DNA from 2 places in the Luteococcus sediminum genome. Region 1 is predicted to be linked to the other one. Evidence: predicted binding sites of a transcription regulator. Region 1 holds the regulator's gene; the other holds the start of a gene.

The links. The regulator LexA, encoded in region 1, represses DNA repair genes until DNA is damaged. The targets are predictions, from matches to a motif close to TCGAACANNTGTTCGA.
Positions count from the first base shown of each region.
Region 2: ACYVKA_RS15855 (DUF222 domain-containing protein) is a predicted target of LexA. The motif match lies at 6,144-6,159, and genes of this name have one in related genera.

Region 1 covers NZ_BAAGQL010000019.1:80,999-89,501, forward strand. Annotated here, with positions in the region: gene hflX (GTPase HflX) at 1-558, shown strand, start outside; gene ACYVKA_RS10900 (ATP-dependent DNA helicase) at 597-2,690, shown strand; gene lexA (transcriptional repressor LexA) at 2,763-3,524, opposite strand; gene ACYVKA_RS10910 (hypothetical protein) at 3,793-4,164, shown strand; gene ACYVKA_RS10915 (RDD family protein) at 4,298-4,909, opposite strand; gene ACYVKA_RS10920 (DUF2752 domain-containing protein) at 5,047-5,469, shown strand; gene nrdR (transcriptional regulator NrdR) at 5,717-6,181, shown strand; gene ACYVKA_RS10930 (vitamin B12-dependent ribonucleotide reductase) at 6,260-8,503, shown strand, end outside.
Region 2 covers NZ_BAAGQL010000050.1:93,621-102,123, forward strand. Annotated here, with positions in the region: gene gltB (glutamate synthase large subunit) at 1-3,743, shown strand, start outside; gene ACYVKA_RS15845 (glutamate synthase subunit beta) at 3,736-5,223, shown strand; gene ACYVKA_RS15850 (pentapeptide repeat-containing protein) at 5,292-6,083, opposite strand; gene ACYVKA_RS15855 (DUF222 domain-containing protein) at 6,240-7,739, shown strand; gene ACYVKA_RS15860 (phosphotransferase) at 7,820-8,503, shown strand, end outside.

The DNA of each region.
Region 1 (8,503 bases):
ACCCGTCGTCACACCACGCCCGACGGGCGCGTCTACACCCTCACCGACACTGTCGGTTTCGTGCGCCACCTGCCCCACGACCTGGTGGAGGCCTTCAAATCCACGCTGGAGGAGTCGGCGCAGGCGGACCTTTTGCTGCACGTCGTGGACGGGTCCGACCCCGACCCGGTGGGCCAGGTGCACGCAGTGCGCACGGTGCTCAACGAGATCGGCGCCGGCAATGTCCCCGAACAGCTGGTGATCAACAAGGTCGATGCGGCCGATGACGACAGCCTGCAGGTGCTGCGCACCCAGTATCCCGATGCCGTCTTCGTCTCCGCCCGGACGGGGGAGGGCATCGAGGAGCTGCGGGCCGTGGCCGAGAGCCGACTGCCCAGCCCGGAGGTCTCCGTCGACGCGCTGATCCCCTATGGTCGTGGCGACCTGGTGGACCGCATCCACAAGCACGGCCAGCTGGTCACCGTCGAGCACACCGGCGAGGGCACCCGCGTCGTGGCCCGGGTGCATCCGGACCTGGCCGGAGAGCTCAAGGCCTTCGAGGTGCAGGACCCGTCGTGACCCGCACGGCGGGCCCGGTCCGCAGGTAGGCTGGCCCGATGCCGTCTGCCGAGAAGAAGAACGAGTCCGCCTCGGCCCAGCCGGAGCAGGAAGTTGCCGCGTCCAAGACGAGCACCAGCCAGGTGAGCTCGGCCGAGGTGCTGCAGGCTGCGGTGTCCGCGATCGGCGGGACCCCGCGGCCCGGCCAGCAGCAGATGGCCGAGGCCATCGAGGCGGCGATCGACACCGGCGAACACCTGCTGGTGCAGGCAGGCACTGGCACCGGCAAGTCGCTGGGCTACCTCGCCCCGGCCTTGCTGCACGTGCAGTCCACCCGCCAGCGGATCGTGATCGCGACCGCCACCCTGGCCCTGCAGGCGCAGCTGGCCACTTCCGACATCCCCAATGCCCTCAAAGCGGTCCGCGAGGTGACCGGGCGCGAACCCAGCCATGCCATCCTCAAGGGCCGCACGAACTATGCCTGCCTGCTCAAGACGCGCGATGGCATCGCCGACGAGCAGGACACGCTGCTGGGCGGCGCCGAGCTCGCCGACGGGCTTCGCAAGTCCAGCGCCGATGCCGACTCGGTGCTGGGCGCCGAGGTGATCATGCTGCGCGAGTGGGCCGAACAGCAGCTCAAGGACCGCCAGCTCGCCGACCGCGACGACGCCCCCGCCCACAGCCCCCGCTCCTGGGGCCTGGTCTCGATGCCGGTGCGCGAGTGCCTGGGCGTCAACCGGTGCCCCTACGGCTCGGAGTGCTTCGTCGAGTCCTCCCGCGAGAAGGCCCGGGCATCGCAGCTGGTGGTCACCAACCATGCGCTGTTGGCGATCGATGCCATGCATGGAGGCACCGCGCTGCCGGAGCACGAGGTCGTGATCATCGACGAGGCGCACGAACTGGTGGGCAGGGTCACCGGAGCCGCCTCGGCTGAGCTCAGCCCCCAGCTGGTTGAGCGGGTCGCCAAGCGGGTGCTGCCCTGGCTCAGCGACGACCTGGGCCTGGAGTTCCTGGAGTCGGCCGACATCCTGCGGGTGGCTCTGGACGAGACCGACCTGGCCCGCATCTCCCAGCCCGTGGGTGCGGCGGTGACCGCCTTCGAGTCCATCCGCGACGTGGCCCGCCGGGTGGTCAGCGGCCTGGGAGGCAAGGCTGCCGACAAGAACCGCAAGGACGTCGACCCGGAGCAACAGCAGGCGGCCGCGGCCGCCAAGGAGGTCTTCGACATTGCAGAGCGGATGGCGGACCTGTCCAGCAATGACGTGGTCTGGGTCAGCGAGCGGGAACGCTTCGGCCGTCAGGCACAGGTGGCGCCGCTGAGCGTGGCCGGGCTGATGCGCGAGAAGGTCCTGGGGGAGAGGACGACCATCCTCACTTCGGCGACGCTCAAGATCGGCGGCGACTTCACCCAGGTGGCGGGCCAGATCGGGCTGCGCAAGGCCGACCGGTTGGTGGGTGACCAGCATGACCCGGACAATGCGCTGGCCTGGCGCGGGTTCGACGTCGGCACCCCCTTCGACTACCGCAAGCAGGGCATCCTCTACGTGCCCCGGAACCTGCCGCGGCCCCGGCGTGACGGGACGGCTCCGGAGGTGCTCGAGGAGGTCGCCGAGCTGGTCTGGGCGGCGGGTGGCAGGACCCTGGGGCTGTTCAGCTCCCAGCGCGCCGCGGAGGCCGCCGCCAAGCACGTGCGCCAGCAGCTGCCGAAGATGACCGTCCTGTGCCAGGGCGATGCCCAGTTGTCGGAGCTCACCCGCCAGTTCGCCGTCGACCCGGAGGTGAGCCTGTTCGGCACGGTCTCGTTGTGGCAGGGGATCGACGTGCCGGGAGAGACCTGCCAGCTGGTGATCATCGACAAGATCCCCTTCCCGCGCCCCGACGACCCGCTGGTGCTGGCCCGTCAGGAGGCGGTGACGCAGGCCGGCGGCAATGGCTTCATGTCGGTGGCGGCCACCCATGCCGGTCTGCTGATGGCCCAGGGTGCCGGGCGCCTGGTGCGTCGCGTCACCGACCGGGGCGTGGTGGCGGTGCTGGACCCCCGGCTGGTGACGGCACGCTATGGCGGCTTCCTGCGGGCCTCGATGCCCGACTTCTGGATGACAGCCGAGCGCGAGGTGGCCGTCGGAGCGCTGCGGCGTCTGCAGGAGGGATAGTCCTCGAGCATGTCGAGGGGGCCGCCCACGCGCCGTGGGTGGCCCCTTCTTCATGGGCGCGGAGGGCGCGCCTCAGACGCGACGCAGCACCGCGACGACCTTGCCGAGGATCCTCGCGTGGTTGCCGTCGATGGGGGAGTACTGCTCGTTGTGTGGCATCAGCCAGACCTGGCCAGGCGTCTTCTTGAGGGTCTTGACGGTCGCCTCGTCGTCGAGCAGCGCCGCGACGATGTCGCCATTGTCGGCATCGTCCTGCTGCCGGACCGCAACCCAGTCGCCGTCGCAGATGGCGGCGTCGATCATCGAGTCGCCGTGCACCTCGAGCAGAAAGGTCGTGCCCTCGCCCACCAGCTGGCGGGGCAGGGGGAAAACCTCCTCGACGCGCTCCTCGGCCAGGATCGGCCCACCGGCGGCGATGCGTCCCACCATTGGGACGTTGACGGCGGTGGGGAAGCTGTCGCCCACGTCGGTGGGGTCGTTGGCCTCGGCCTCGGTGGGGAGCATGGACGGGGGCAGGTGCACCTCCATGGCGCGCGGCTGGCCCGGGATCCGGCGGATGTAGCCCAGCGACTCCAACTGCTTGAGCTGGTGCGAGACGCTGGACGAGCTGGCCAGGCCCGCGTGCTCGCCGATCTCGCGCATGCTGGGCGGGTAGCCGCGGGTCTCCAGACTCTCGCGGATCACCTCGAGCACGCGGCGCTGGCGTGGACTCATGCCGTCGACGCTGGGCTCCACCATCGTGCGACCGCGCGAGAGCTCCCTGCGAACCTCCTCGTCGCTGGGGCGTCCGACGGGTCGCCGTGCCTCTGACTTGCCCTTCGTTCCACGTGCCATGGCACAAGACTAGTGCTCGCGACAGTCCCAATCAAACATCTGTTCGAGGGGTCCACGCGGCCTCGTACGGCGGGGGTGGGAGGTGTCCGGCGAAAACTGTCAGGGGGGACTGTTTGACTCGGTCACGAGCGCGAAACCTGAAGCTTTCGGCCCCATTCGAACAATCGTTTGATTGAGGCCGGGTGACCGGGCTAGTGTTCAAGCATCGAACACCTGTTCGACGGGCGGATGGCTCGCGGCAGGGTTTGTCCAGACCTGAGGAGTAGTCATGAGTGCAACCTTCGTCGCGAGGATCCCCGCCGTCACCCCGGCAACGATTCGTCGTCGCGCACAGGGGCGCCTGCGTGGGCCGGTGGCCAGGCCCCTGCAGCCGGCCATGCCGGTGGGGCGGCCGGTGCAGCCCTCGGGGCCCGAACTCCTGGCCGGACCGGTGCAGCTCGAGCTGGTGGGTTCTGGGGAGCGTGGCGCCGCCAGTGCCGTGCAGCTGACCGACCGCGGCATCTTCTGCATCGTGGCAGTACTGGCGGTCCTGGCCGTGGCGACCGTGGCCGTGGGGTTCAGTAGCTTCCTGTCGGTCAGCAATGCCCCGCTCGAACCCTCCGCCCAGCCCTCGCCGGTGCTGGTCGAACTGTCCCGCTGAGTCCAGTCATGGGCTCCCCCGTGGGCGTCGCCGACGGCGGCCCGTGGGCTCGAGTGGCGACAGGACGCGACGAGGGCCCAACAACTGCCGGGGCCCTCGTGTGGTGGTGCAGCGACGACGTCGCCGAGCCGGGTCAGCGCTCGTCGATGACGACCGTCTTCATGATCTTGTCGGCGAAGGTCTGCTTCTTGGCGTCCCACAGCGGCCACAGGTAACCCAGGAGGCAGACGATCGTGTCGAGGATGTGGCAGATCTGTCGCAGCAGCGCCTTGCCCATGCCGATTGGCTGGCCGTCGGCCTCGCTGACTAGCTTGGTGCCCAGCAGTTGACGACCGATGGAGTGGCCGGTCTTGCCGTCGCGGTAGACCATGTTGTAGAGGAACCAGACCAAGCCCAGCACCATCAGGAGCCATCCGAGGGTCGGGTTGGTGCCAACCCGATCCGTCTGGGTCATCGGGTCGTACCCACCAACCATGGGGTCAGCGATCCGGTTCAGGATTGTGTAGGGAAGCCAGTCGATGACGTGGCTGCCGACGCGCTTGAACCATCCGGCGAGGTTGGCCGTACGGCCTGCCGGCTGGCCGTAGGCCGGGTAGGCCTGGCCGTAGGGATCGGCTGCGGGCTGGCCGTAGGCATTGGCCGCGGGCTGGCCGTAGGGGTCGGCGGCAGGCTGGCCCAGGGAATCGGCCGGGGGATTCATCTCCGGCTGGCCTTGCTGCCAGGGGTTGGTGGGTGGGTTGGTCACGGTCTTCTCCACTCGTCGGGTCCGGGGGTCCGGGGAAGTTCCAGGACTCTGTCGCAGACGATGCTAGGTGCTCGACCGGTCCAACGGTGGCCAGTGGCGCGAGTCTGGTCAATCTTCAGTAGGGGAGGATGGTGGGCATGAGTCATGACTGGGTGTCGCCGGTGGAGACTGATCGTGTCTTCGATGCCCGCGATGCCCTGCGGCGTACCGCCGCACTGGGTGGCTTCTGCCTGGCCCAAGGCCTCCTGGTCGCGGTCTGGGGTCGCGGGTTGCCGTGTCCCCTGCGTGCCGCCACTGGTCTGCTGTGCCCGGTCTGTGGCGCCACCACCGCGGGGATCCACCTGCTGCACGGCGAATTCGGCCACGCCTGGGCGTCCAATCCGGTCGCCATCCTGGCGGGGCTGCTGCTGGCCGTCTGCGTGGCCGCCTGGACGATCGAGGCCCTCGGCGGCCCCGCCCCCAGGCCATTGCGCCGGTGGGCCCCGATCACCCTCGACCGGGTACTGCTGTGGTCCGCGGCGCCCCTGCTGGTCTTCACCGTGGTCCGCAATCTGGGCTGATTCGCCCACCCCGGACAGGCATGAGGATGGCGGCGTGTCCAGTTTGATTCTCGGCAGCCGGAGACCTACGGTTGTCCATATCTAGTGGTTGCGGATGGTGGTCAGACCCACAGATTGTGGTTCAAGGGACAACTTGTCCACACCGTGTCCACATGTCCTTCCACAATCGACCCCTCACGCATGCCCATGGGCAGGGCTCCTGGCTGCCCTCGGTGCGGCGTGCCCTGACCCGAACGGAGGCCCGGCCATGCACTGCCCCTTCTGCCGCAACGGCGATTCACGCGTGCTCGACTCCCGGGCCGCCGACGACGGCTGCAGCATCCGCAGGCGCCGCCAGTGCCCCGCCTGCGAGCGACGCTTCACCACGATCGAACAGGTCCAGCTCTCGGTGCTGAAGAAGTCCGGGGTCAGCGAGCCGTTCAACCGCGAGAAGGTGGTCAACGGCGTCCGCAAGGCCTGCAAGGGTCGCCCGGTCAGCGAGGCCGACCTCGCCCGCCTGGGCCAGCGCGTCGAGGAGACCCTGCGCGCCAGCGGGCAGGGCGAGATCCCCACCGACGAGGTGGGCGTGGCCATCCTCGAGCCGCTGCGCGAACTCGACCAGGTGGCCTACCTGCGCTTCGCCAGCGTCTACCAGCACTACCAGGGAGTCGAGGACTTCGAGGCCGAGATCGCGCGCCTGCGCAGCTCCGCTCCAGCGCCCGACCCGGCCTGAACACCACCCAAGAACCCCGCTGGCCGTCGCATCGGCCAGCCGCCACATGGAACAAAACCCCCAAGGAGAAGGAAGAGCATGACCGACACCAGCAGGACGGCGCGTCGCCAGCCGGCCAACAAGAAGGCCACCGGCCTGACCATCGAGCGCGTCTTCTCCACCGAGGGCACCCACCCCTATGACGAGGTGAGCTGGGAGAAGCGCGACGTCGTGCAGACCAACTGGAAGACCGGCGAGACCGTCTTCGAGCAGAACGGCGTCGAGTTCCCCGACTTCTGGAGCCTCAACGCCTCCACCATCGTCACCACCAAGTACTTCCGTGGCGCCCTGGGCACCGAGCAGCGCGAGACCGGCCTGAAGCAGCTCATCGACCGCGTCGTGAAGACCTACTCCAAGGCAGGCCTGGAGCACGGCTACTTCGCCACCGAGAAGGACGCGCAGGTCTTCGAGGAGGAGCTGTGCTGGATGCTGCTGCACCAGTACTTCAGCTTCAACTCGCCCGTCTGGTTCAACGTCGGCACCTCGAGCCCGCAGCAGGTCAGCGCCTGCTTCATCCTGAGCGTCGACGACTCGATGGACTCCATTCTGAACTGGTACAAGGAGGAGGGCTTCATCTTCAAGGGCGGCTCCGGCGCCGGCCTCAACCTGTCCCGCATCCGTTCCAGCAAGGAGCTGCTGAGCTCCGGCGGCACCGCCTCGGGCCCGGTCTCCTTCATGCGCGGCGCCGACGCCTCGGCCGGCACCATCAAGTCCGGTGGCGCCACCCGTCGCGCCGCCAAGATGGTCGTGCTCGACGTCGACCACCCCGACATCGAGGAGTTCATCGAGACCAAGGCGCGCGAGGAGGACAAGATCCGCGCCCTGCGCGATGCCGGCTTCGACATGGACCTGGGCGGCAAGGACATCACCAGCGTCCAGTACCAGAACGCCAACAACTCGGTGCGCGTCAGCGACGACTTCATGACCGCCGTCGAGAACGACGGCCTCTTCGCCCTGACCGCCCGCAGCGACGGTCGCGTCATCGAGGAGGTCAACGCCCGCGAGCTCTTCCAGAAGATGGCCAAGGCCGCCTGGGAGTGCGCCGACCCCGGCATCCAGTACAACGACACGATCAATGCCTGGCACACCAACCCGGTCACCGGCCCGATCACCGCGTCGAACCCGTGCAGCGAGTACATGAGCCTGGACAACTCCTCCTGCAACCTGGCCAGCCTCAACCTGCTCAAGTTCCTGGGCGCCGACGACGTCTTCGACGCCGAGCGCTTCACCAAGGCCGTCGAGTTGATCATCACCGCGATGGACATCAGCATCTGCTTCGCCGACTTCCCGACCGAGTCGATCGGCGAGACCACCCGCAACTTCCGCCAGCTCGGCATCGGTTACGCCAACCTGGGCGCCCTGCTGATGGCGCTGGGCCTGGGCTACGACTCCGAGGGTGGCCGCAAGCTGGCCGCCGCCATCACCTCGCTGATGACCGGCACCTCCTACCGTCGCAGCGCCGAGCTCGCCGCCGTCGTCGGCCCCTATGCCGGCTACGCCGAAAACGCCGAGGCGCACCAGAACGTGATGCGCCAGCACCAGGCCGCCTCCGAGGCGCTGAGCCCGATGCACACCAATGACAGCGTCGTGGCCGAGGCCGCGGGCAAGGAGTGGGAGCAGGTCGTCGCCCTGGGCGCCACCAACGGCTACCGCAATGCCCAGGCCTCGGTGCTGGCCCCCACCGGCACCATCGGCTTCATGATGGACTGCGACACCACCGGCGTGGAGCCTGACTTCAGCCTGGTCAAGTTCAAGAAGCTGGTCGGCGGCGGCTCCATGCAGATCGTCAACCAGACCGTGCCGCGTGCCCTGAAGAACCTGGGCTACGCAGCCGACGAGGCGGAGGCCATCGTCTCCTTCATCGCAGACCACGGCCACGTCATCGACGCCCCCGGCCTGAAGCAGGAGCACTACGAAGTCTTCGACTGCGCCATGGGTGCCCGCGCCATCGCGCCCATGGGTCACGTGCGCATGATGGCTGCCGTGCAGCCCTTCCTGTCGGGTGCCATCTCCAAGACGGTCAACCTGCCCGAGAGTGCCACGGTCGAGGAGATCGCCGACGTCTACATGCAGGGCTGGAAGCTCGGGCTGAAGGCGCTGGCCGTCTACCGCGACAACTGCAAGGTGGGCCAGCCGCTCAGCGACGGCAAGAAGGACGCCGGCAGCAAGGATGCCGAGGCCAAGCAGGCCGCCGCGCCCGCCGCTGCCGAGCCCGAGGTGCGCATCGAGTACCGTCCGCGTCGCCGCCGCCTGCCCAAGAGCCGCATGGGCCGCACCACCAGC
Region 2 (8,503 bases), on a different contig from region 1:
CACTGCTGTCCAGCGACCTCATCCCCGGCGACCTCGAGCGCCTCTACCCGATCTGCACCCCCGGCGGGTCCGACTCGGCCAGCTTCGACGAGGTGCTGGAGCTGCTGCACCTGGCCGGGCGCAAGCTGCCCCACGCGGTGCTGATGATGGTTCCCGAGGCGTGGCAGAAGGACACGGAGATGAGCCGCGCCCACCGCGACTTCTACGAGTTCCACGCCCACGTGATGGAACCGTGGGACGGCCCGGCCTGTGTCACCTTCACCGACGGCACCCAGATCGGCGGCGTGCTCGACCGCAACGGCCTGCGCCCCGCCCGCTACTGGGTGACCACCGACGACCGCGTCATCTTCGCCTCGGAGGCGGGCGTGCTGCCCGTCGACCCCGCCGAGGTGGTGCAGAAGGGCCGCCTGCAGCCCGGCCGGATGTTCCTGGTGGACCTCGACGAGCACCGCATCGTCACCGACGAGGAGGTCAAGGACTCCCTGGCCGCCGAGCACCCCTACGGCCAGTGGCTGGCCGAGGGCCGGCTGAACCTCGACGAACTGCCCGAGCGCACCCACATCGTGCACTCGCACGCCTCGGTGACCCGTCGCCAGCAGCTGTTCGGCTACACCCACGAGGAGCTGCGCCTGGTGGTGGCCCCGATGGCCAACACGGGCGCCGAGACGATCGGGTCGATGGGCAGCGACACCCCGCTCGCGGCGCTCAGCGACCGGCCGAAGACGCTCTTCGACTACTTCACCCAGCTCTTCGCCCAGGTGACCAATCCGCCGCTGGACGCCATCCGCGAGGAGATGGTCACCAGCCTGGCCGGCACCATCGGTCCCGAGGCCAACCTGTTGAGCCCCGGGCCGGAGTCCTGCCGCCAGATGGTGATCCCGTACCCGATCATCGACTCCGACCAGCTGGCCAAGATCATCCGCATCAATGCCGACGGCGAGCACCCCGACTACCAGGCGCACGTGGTGCGCGGGCTCTACCCGGTCGACGGCGGCGGCGAGGCGCTGCGTCGCCGGCTGGACGAGATCCGCGCCGAGGTGAGCCAGGCGATCGCCGACGGCGCGCGAACCATCGTGCTCTCCGACCGGCACGCCGACCGCGAGCTGGCACCGATCCCGTCACTGCTGCTCACCAGCACCATCCACCACCACCTGGTGCGGGAGAAGACCCGTACCATGGCCGGCCTGGTCGTCGAGGCCGGCGACGTCCGCGAGGTGCACCACGTCGCGCTGCTGGTCGGCTACGGCGCGGCCGCGGTCAACCCCTACCTGGTCTTCGAGTCCGCCGAGGACATGGCCCGCCATGAGCTCTACGTGCAGACCGAGCCGGAGCAGGCCATCGGCAATGTCTACAGGGCACTGGGCAAGGGCGTGCTCAAGGTGATGAGCAAGATGGGCATCAGCACCATCCAGAGCTACACCGGCGCCCAGGTCTTCGAGGCAATCGGGCTTCGCAGCGACTTCGTCGAGGAGTACTTCACCGGAACCCCCACCCGGATCGAGGGCATCGGACTCGACGAGGTGGCCCGTGAGGTGCAGCTGCGCCACGAGCGCGCCTACCCGATCACGTCCAAGACGCCGCACCGCACCCTCGACGTCGGCGGCGAGTACCAGTGGCGTCGCGAGGGCGAGGAGCACCTGTTCACGCCCGAGACCGTCTTCCGGCTGCAGCACGCCACCCGCACCGGACGCTACGAGGTCTTCAAGCGCTACACCGACCTGGTCAACGACAACTCCCGACGCCTGATGACGCTGCGCTCGCTGCTGGACTTCAGCTCCGAGAGGCCCAGCATCAGCATCGACGAGGTGGAGCCGGTCAGCGAGATCGTCAAGCGCTTCTCCACCGGCGCGATGAGCTACGGCTCGATCAGCCAGGAGGCCCACGAGACGCTGGCGATCGCGATGAACCGCATCGGCGGCAAGTCGAACACCGGCGAGGGTGGCGAGAACGCCGAGCGCCTGCACGACCCACAGCGCCGCAGCGCCATCAAGCAGGTGGCCAGCGGCCGCTTCGGCGTCACCAGCGAGTACCTCAGCCATGCCACCGACATCCAGATCAAGATGGCCCAGGGCGCCAAGCCCGGCGAGGGCGGCCAACTGCCCGGCCCGAAGGTCTACCCGTGGGTGGCGAAGACCCGCCACTCGACACCCGGCGTCGGCCTGATCTCCCCGCCGCCGCACCACGACATCTACTCCATCGAGGACCTCAAGCAGCTGATCCACGACCTCAAGTGCGCCAACCCGTCAGCCCGGGTGCACGTCAAGCTTGTCTCCGAGGTGGGCGTGGGCACCGTCGCGGCCGGCGTCGCCAAGGCCAAGGCCGACGTGGTGCTGATCAGCGGCCACGACGGCGGCACCGGCGCGGCGCCGCTGACCTCGCTGAAGCACGCCGGCGGGCCGTGGGAGCTCGGCCTGGCCGAGGCGCAGCAGACCCTGCTGCTCAACGGCCTGCGCGACCGGGTCGTCGTCCAGTGCGACGGCCAGCTCAAGACCGGCCGCGACGTGGTCATCGCCGCCCTGCTGGGCGCCGAGGAGTTCGGCTTCGCCACCACCGCCCTGGTGGTCAGCGGCTGCATCATGATGCGCGTCTGCCACAAGGACACCTGCCCGGTGGGCATCGCCACCCAGAACCCGGCGCTGCGCGAGCACTTCCACGGGCAGGCCGACCACGTCGTGAACTTCATGGAGTTCATCGCCCAGGAGGTGCGCGAGATCCTCGCCGAGCTCGGCTTCCGCAGCATCCAGGAAGCCGTCGGCCACGTCGAGGCGCTGGACGTCCGGCAGGCCGTCGGCCACTGGAAGGCACAGGGCCTCGACCTCTCGCCGGTGCTGGAGCGCATCGAGGTGCCCGAGGGCACCGCGCTGCACGCCACCACCGTGCAGGACCATGGCCTGGAGGCGAAGCTGGACCAGCAGCTGGTCGAGCTCGCGCGTCCCGCCCTCGAACAGGGGCAGCAGGTGGCGCACACGCTGCCGATCCGCAACGTGGACCGCACCGTCGGCACCATCCTCGGCCACGAGGTGACCATGGCCAGCGGTGGCAAGGGCCTGGAGGACGACACCATCGTGTTCACCCTCACCGGCACCGCCGGGCAGTCCTTCGGGGCCTTCGTGCCCCGCGGCATCACGCTGCGCCTGGTGGGCGACTCGAATGACTACGTCGGCAAGGGCCTGTGCGGCGGTCGGCTGGTCGTCGCCCCCGGGCCGGAGGCCAGCTTCGACCCCGCCACCCAGATCGTCGCCGGCAATGTCATCGGCTACGGCGCAACCAGCGGCCAGATCCTGCTGCGCGGCCTGGTGGGGGAGCGCTTCATGGTGCGCAACTCCGGTGCCACCGCCGTCGTCGAGGGCGTGGGCGACCACGCACTGGAGTACATGACCGGCGGCGAGGCGCTGATCCTGGGCCCGACCGGCCGCAACCTCGCGGCCGGCATGAGCGGCGGCACCGCCTGGGTGCTCGACCTGCAGCCGGCCAGGCTCAACACCGAACTGGTCGACGCCCACCCCGCCACCGGCGCGGACATCGCCAGGATCAGGGAACTGCTCACCCTGCACCGCGACGAGACGGGCTCCACCGTCGCAGCCGGCCTGCTGGAGCACGACGACGGCTGGCTCTCGAACCACTTCACCACCGTCCTCCCGCGCGACTATGCCCGGGTCATCAAGGCCCGCGAGGACGCCCTCCTCGCCGGCATCAAGGAAGACGAAATGACCGATCTCATGATGGAGGCAGCTCATGGCTGATCCGCGCGGATTCATCACCAGGCAACGCCAGCTGGCTGAACGTCGCCCCGTCGAGGAGCGGCTGGCCGACTGGCAGGAGGTCTACCCGGGCACGCCCGGCCGGGCCCTGCTGCCGATCATCAGCGACCAGGCGAGCCGCTGCATGGACTGCGGCATCCCCTTCTGCCACACGGGATGCCCGCTGGGCAACCTGATCCCCGAGTGGAATGACCTGGTCTGGCGCGACGAGTGGACCAATGCCCTGGAACGCCTGCACGCCACCAACAACTTCCCGGAGTTCACCGGGCGGCTGTGCCCGGCACCGTGCGAGACGGCCTGCGTGGTGGGCATCAGCCGCGAGCCGGTGACCATCAAGAACATCGAGGTCTCCATCATCGACAAGGCCTGGGACGACCTGCGCGTGGTGCCCCAGCAGCCGCAGTGGCACTCGCTCAAGACCGTCGCGGTCGTCGGATCGGGGCCGGCGGGCCTGGCCACCGCCCAGCAGCTCACCCGGGCCGGGCACACCGTGGTGGTCTACGAGCGGGCCGACGCCATCGGCGGCCTGCTGCGCTACGGCATCCCCGAGTTCAAGATGGAGAAGGCGGTCCTCGACCGTCGGCTCAAGCAGATGCGCCTGGAGGGGACGGTCTTCAAGGCCAACACCCCGATCGGGCCCGGTGCCGACGCCGTCGGTGGCATCACCGGGGAGCAGCTGCTGGAACGCTTCGACGCGGTGGTGCTCGCCATCGGCTCCACCGTGCCGCGTGAACTGCCCCTTCCGGGCCGTGAGCTGGCCGGCATCCACCAGGCGATGGACTACCTGACCCAGGCCACCCAGGCCCTGTCGGCCCCCGAGCCGCCGGCCGACCAGATCGATGCCCGCGGCAAGCACGTCGTGGTGATCGGCGGCGGCGACACGTCCAATGACTGCCTCGGCACCGCCCTGCGCCAGGGTGCGGCCTCGGTGACCCAGCTGGAGATCATGCCGCAGCCGCCCGAGACCCGTCCCGAGCACCAGCCCTGGCCCACCTACCCGATGATCTACCGGATCGCCTCGGCCAATGAGGAGGGCGGTGAGCGGATGTATGCCGTCAACACCTCCGAGTTCCTCGGCGAGGACGGCCAGGTCACCGGGCTGCGCCTGTCGGAGGTGCGTTTCGAGGAGGGCCGGCTGGTCACGGTCGAGGGCACCGAGCGGGAGCTGCAGGCAGACCTCGTGCTGCTGGCGATGGGCTTCGTGCACCCCGAGCCCGACGGGATCGTCGCCGAGCTCGGCCTGGAGCTCGACGAGCGCGGCAACGTGCAGCGCGGCGACGACTACCAGACCAGCGTGCCCGGGGTCTTCGCCGCGGGTGACTGCGGCCGGGGCCAGTCGCTGATCGTGTGGGCGATCGCCGAGGGACGTGCCGCCGCCCACGGCGTGGACAACCTGCTCACCGAGGGCCACAGCCGCCTGCTCCGGCCGATCGGGCCGGAGGTTCGCCAGCTGATGGCCTGATCGCGACGCCGTGCATGACGGTGCCCGCCTCCTTCCTGGGGGCGGGCACCGTCACGTCCTGGGTGGGCTCAGGTCCAGTGCTCGGGATGGCGCAGGCCAACCGGCAGCAGGGTGCGCGACGACCCGACGGCGCCGTCTAGCTGCTGCTGGGTCAGGAAGATCGCGGCGCGCAGGTCTGCGTCATCGAGCCGGGCATCGCGCAGGTCTGCACCCAGCAGGTCGGTGCGCTCCATCCGTGCGCGGCGCAGGTCGGCGGCGATCAGCAGCGCGCCGCGCAGGCTGAACCGCGACAGGTCCTTGCCGCGTAGGTCGGCGCCCAGCAGGTGCGCTCCCGGGCGCAGTCGTCGCGATGAGCGGCCGGGGGAGCGGTGGGCCTCGCTCACGCTGGACAGCAGCGCTCCGACGCGGGCCCGCAGCGCGGGGATGTCGGAGCCGGTGACCTGGGCAGCGGGGGAGTCGACGAGGACGGTGAGCTCGTCGACCAGCCCGGTCACCTGGTGCAGAGTGCCCCCGGAGGCGAGGCCGCGGGCCTCGGTGAGCAGGCGCAGCATCTCCATCAGGTGCCGCATCGTGGCGAAGGCCGCGAACATGTTGCGGGCCACGTCGGGGTCCTCTCGCCAGCCGCCCCCGGCGAAGGTGACCTGGGTCACCTGCTGGCCGGCGCCGAAGCAGTCGAAGACGGTGCACGCAGGCCAGCCCTCCTGGCGCAGGCGGGAGTGGATCTCGCACCGGTTGTCGGCCTGCAGGTGGTGGCAGGGGGTGCCTGCCGGTGCGTCGGCGCCGAAGCCCCCGGCACGGGAGCGGGACAGTGCGACGCAGCACAGTCCAGCACAGCGGCTGCAGTCGGCCACGAAGTCCATGGGTGTCCTCTCGTCGGTGCGAGGCTACGGCACCGAGCGCGGTAATGCTGCGAAATTCTGTCGAACAAAGATTCGGAATCGGCTGACGCGGCAAGGGCTGTGCCGATATGATTAAAACACAAGTTCGAACGATTCGAGGCGTGCGAGGAGGTGACCATGACCGGACTCGAGGAGGCTGCCGAGCTCGGCTGGGGCTCGGCCCAGACCGTCGAGGCCGTTGCCGATGCCCGTCGCCGAGCTTGGGCGCTGGAGGCCGAGTCGGTCCTGCTGTGTGCGCATTTTGCCGACTTGCATGCCGTGGCGAGCACCGCGCGGCCGGGGCTGCCCGGTGCGGAAGAACTGGACTTCCCGGGTGGTGACGGGACGCCGGGTGTGGCGGAGTTCGCCCACCTGGAGCTGGCGGCGCGGCTGAACGTCTCGGCCGAGTCGGCGCGGCTGATGATCGGGGATGCCTTGGCGCTGCGCCACCGGATGCCCGGACTCTTGCGGCTGTGCGCCGATGGCGAGGTGCGGATCGGCGTGGCACGGATGGTGGTGCGCGAGGCGAGGAACTTGGGGCGCGACGCTGCGCTCGAACTCGACCGTCGGCTCGCGCCGCTGGCGACGGGGATCTCGACGAAGCGACTGCTGGCCCTGTGTGGGGGCTGGGTGCTGGAGCTGCTGCCCGACGAGCTGTCCGCGCGGCGCCGTGCGGGGGCGCTGGAGCACCGCGGCGTGTGGTTCGACGGCTCGCATGACGGCGTCACCGCACTCTCGGGGCAGCTGGCCTCGGTGGATGCGATCTTCCTTGATGCGCAGCTCGACCGTGTCGCGGGAATACTGCGCACCGGTGGCAGTGACGAGCCGCTGCAGGTGCGACGCGCCCAGGGACTGGGCCTGCTGGCCTCGCCAGCCCGGGCACTGCAGCTCTTGCAGGCCAGCCTGCTCGACGAGATTCCAGCCCTGGTGGAGGACGGTGACCTCGACGTGGAATGCCCCGCCCGCGGGCAGCGCGGTCATGTCTGTGGGAAGGTCACCGCGGATCCGGAGACGCTGATGCCGCAGGTGGAGGTCGCCGTCCACGTCGACCGCACCGTGCTTGCCGAGGGCGAGGGGCTGGGCCGGTTGGAGGCCACCCGGACGGGGTGGGCGATGCCCGTGCTCGCCGACTGGCTCGCCGAACTCGTCGGGCACACCCGCATCACTGTCCGGCCGGTCCTGGACCCCGAGGCGATCCCGGCCAGCGATGCCTACGAGGTGGGGGAGCGGATGCGCCGCGCCGTGGGGCTGCGCAATCCGGTGGAGGTCTTTCCCGGTTCTGCGCGCGGCAGCCGGTCCTGCGACCTGGACCACACCGATCCATGGCATCCGGTCTTTCCCGCGGCAACGGAGCCTTCCATCACGGCTGCCGAGTCCTCTCCGACGTCGGCTGAGCGTCCCCTGGTGTCGGTCGAGCCTGTCGAGGCCCCGCCCACCCGCGCCGACAACCTGGGCCCACTCTCCCGGCGGGTCCACCGCGCCAAGACCCATGGCGGGTGGCGACTACGGCAACTCTCGCCCGGTGTCTTCTGGTGGCGATCACCCGACGGGTACCAGTACCTCGTCACTCCTTCTCGAAGTTGGCTCGTCCACAATCCCGTCACCGCGCGGACCGTCGCAGTCGCAATGGCGGCGTGAGGCTGCAGCGCCCGGACCGTGCGCCCTGACCGTGGGTCTTCCTGTGTGCCCGAGCCGAGTGCCCTGCCACACTCGAGGACATGGGCATCGGTGACGAAGAGGTACTGGCGGGTGGAAACGCGTCAGGCCGAGTGGTCCGAATCGGTGACACGGTTCACAAGCCGTGGCTACCCACCACCTCGCGCATGATCAGCTATCTGGCGCACCTTGAAGCTGCAGGGCTGGATGTCCCTCATGTCCATGGCCGCGACAGTCTCGGGCGGGTCATCCTCGACTACGTGCCCGGAAGCCTCGCCATGGACCGCGCTCCGCTCGATCTGGCCACCATCGAGCGCGTGGGATCACTCGTTCGTCGAACCCATGACGCCAGCGCCACGTTTCCCGTGGACACTGCCTGGGGAGTCCTGCTCCCCGCGTCCGAACCAGATCTGGTCTGCCACAACGACCTGGCCACCTGGAATCTTGTCATCGATGGTGATCGCCTCGTGTTCATCGACTGGGATGGTGCCGGTCCCAGTAGCCGGCTGTGGGACCTGGCCTACTCGGCCATTGCCTTTGCCCATCTCTTCCCGGGCGCTGACGTGGTCGCGAGTGCTGATCGGTTGCGCTGCTTCGTTGCCGGATACGACGCGGACGACGACCTACGGGTGGCGCTTCCCGAGGCCTTGGAGCGCCGGTCACAGGCCATGTGGTCGCACCTCGAGCAGGCCCACTCGACGGGCCACGAACCGTGGGCGACCATGTTCCGCGAAGGTCATGGAGAA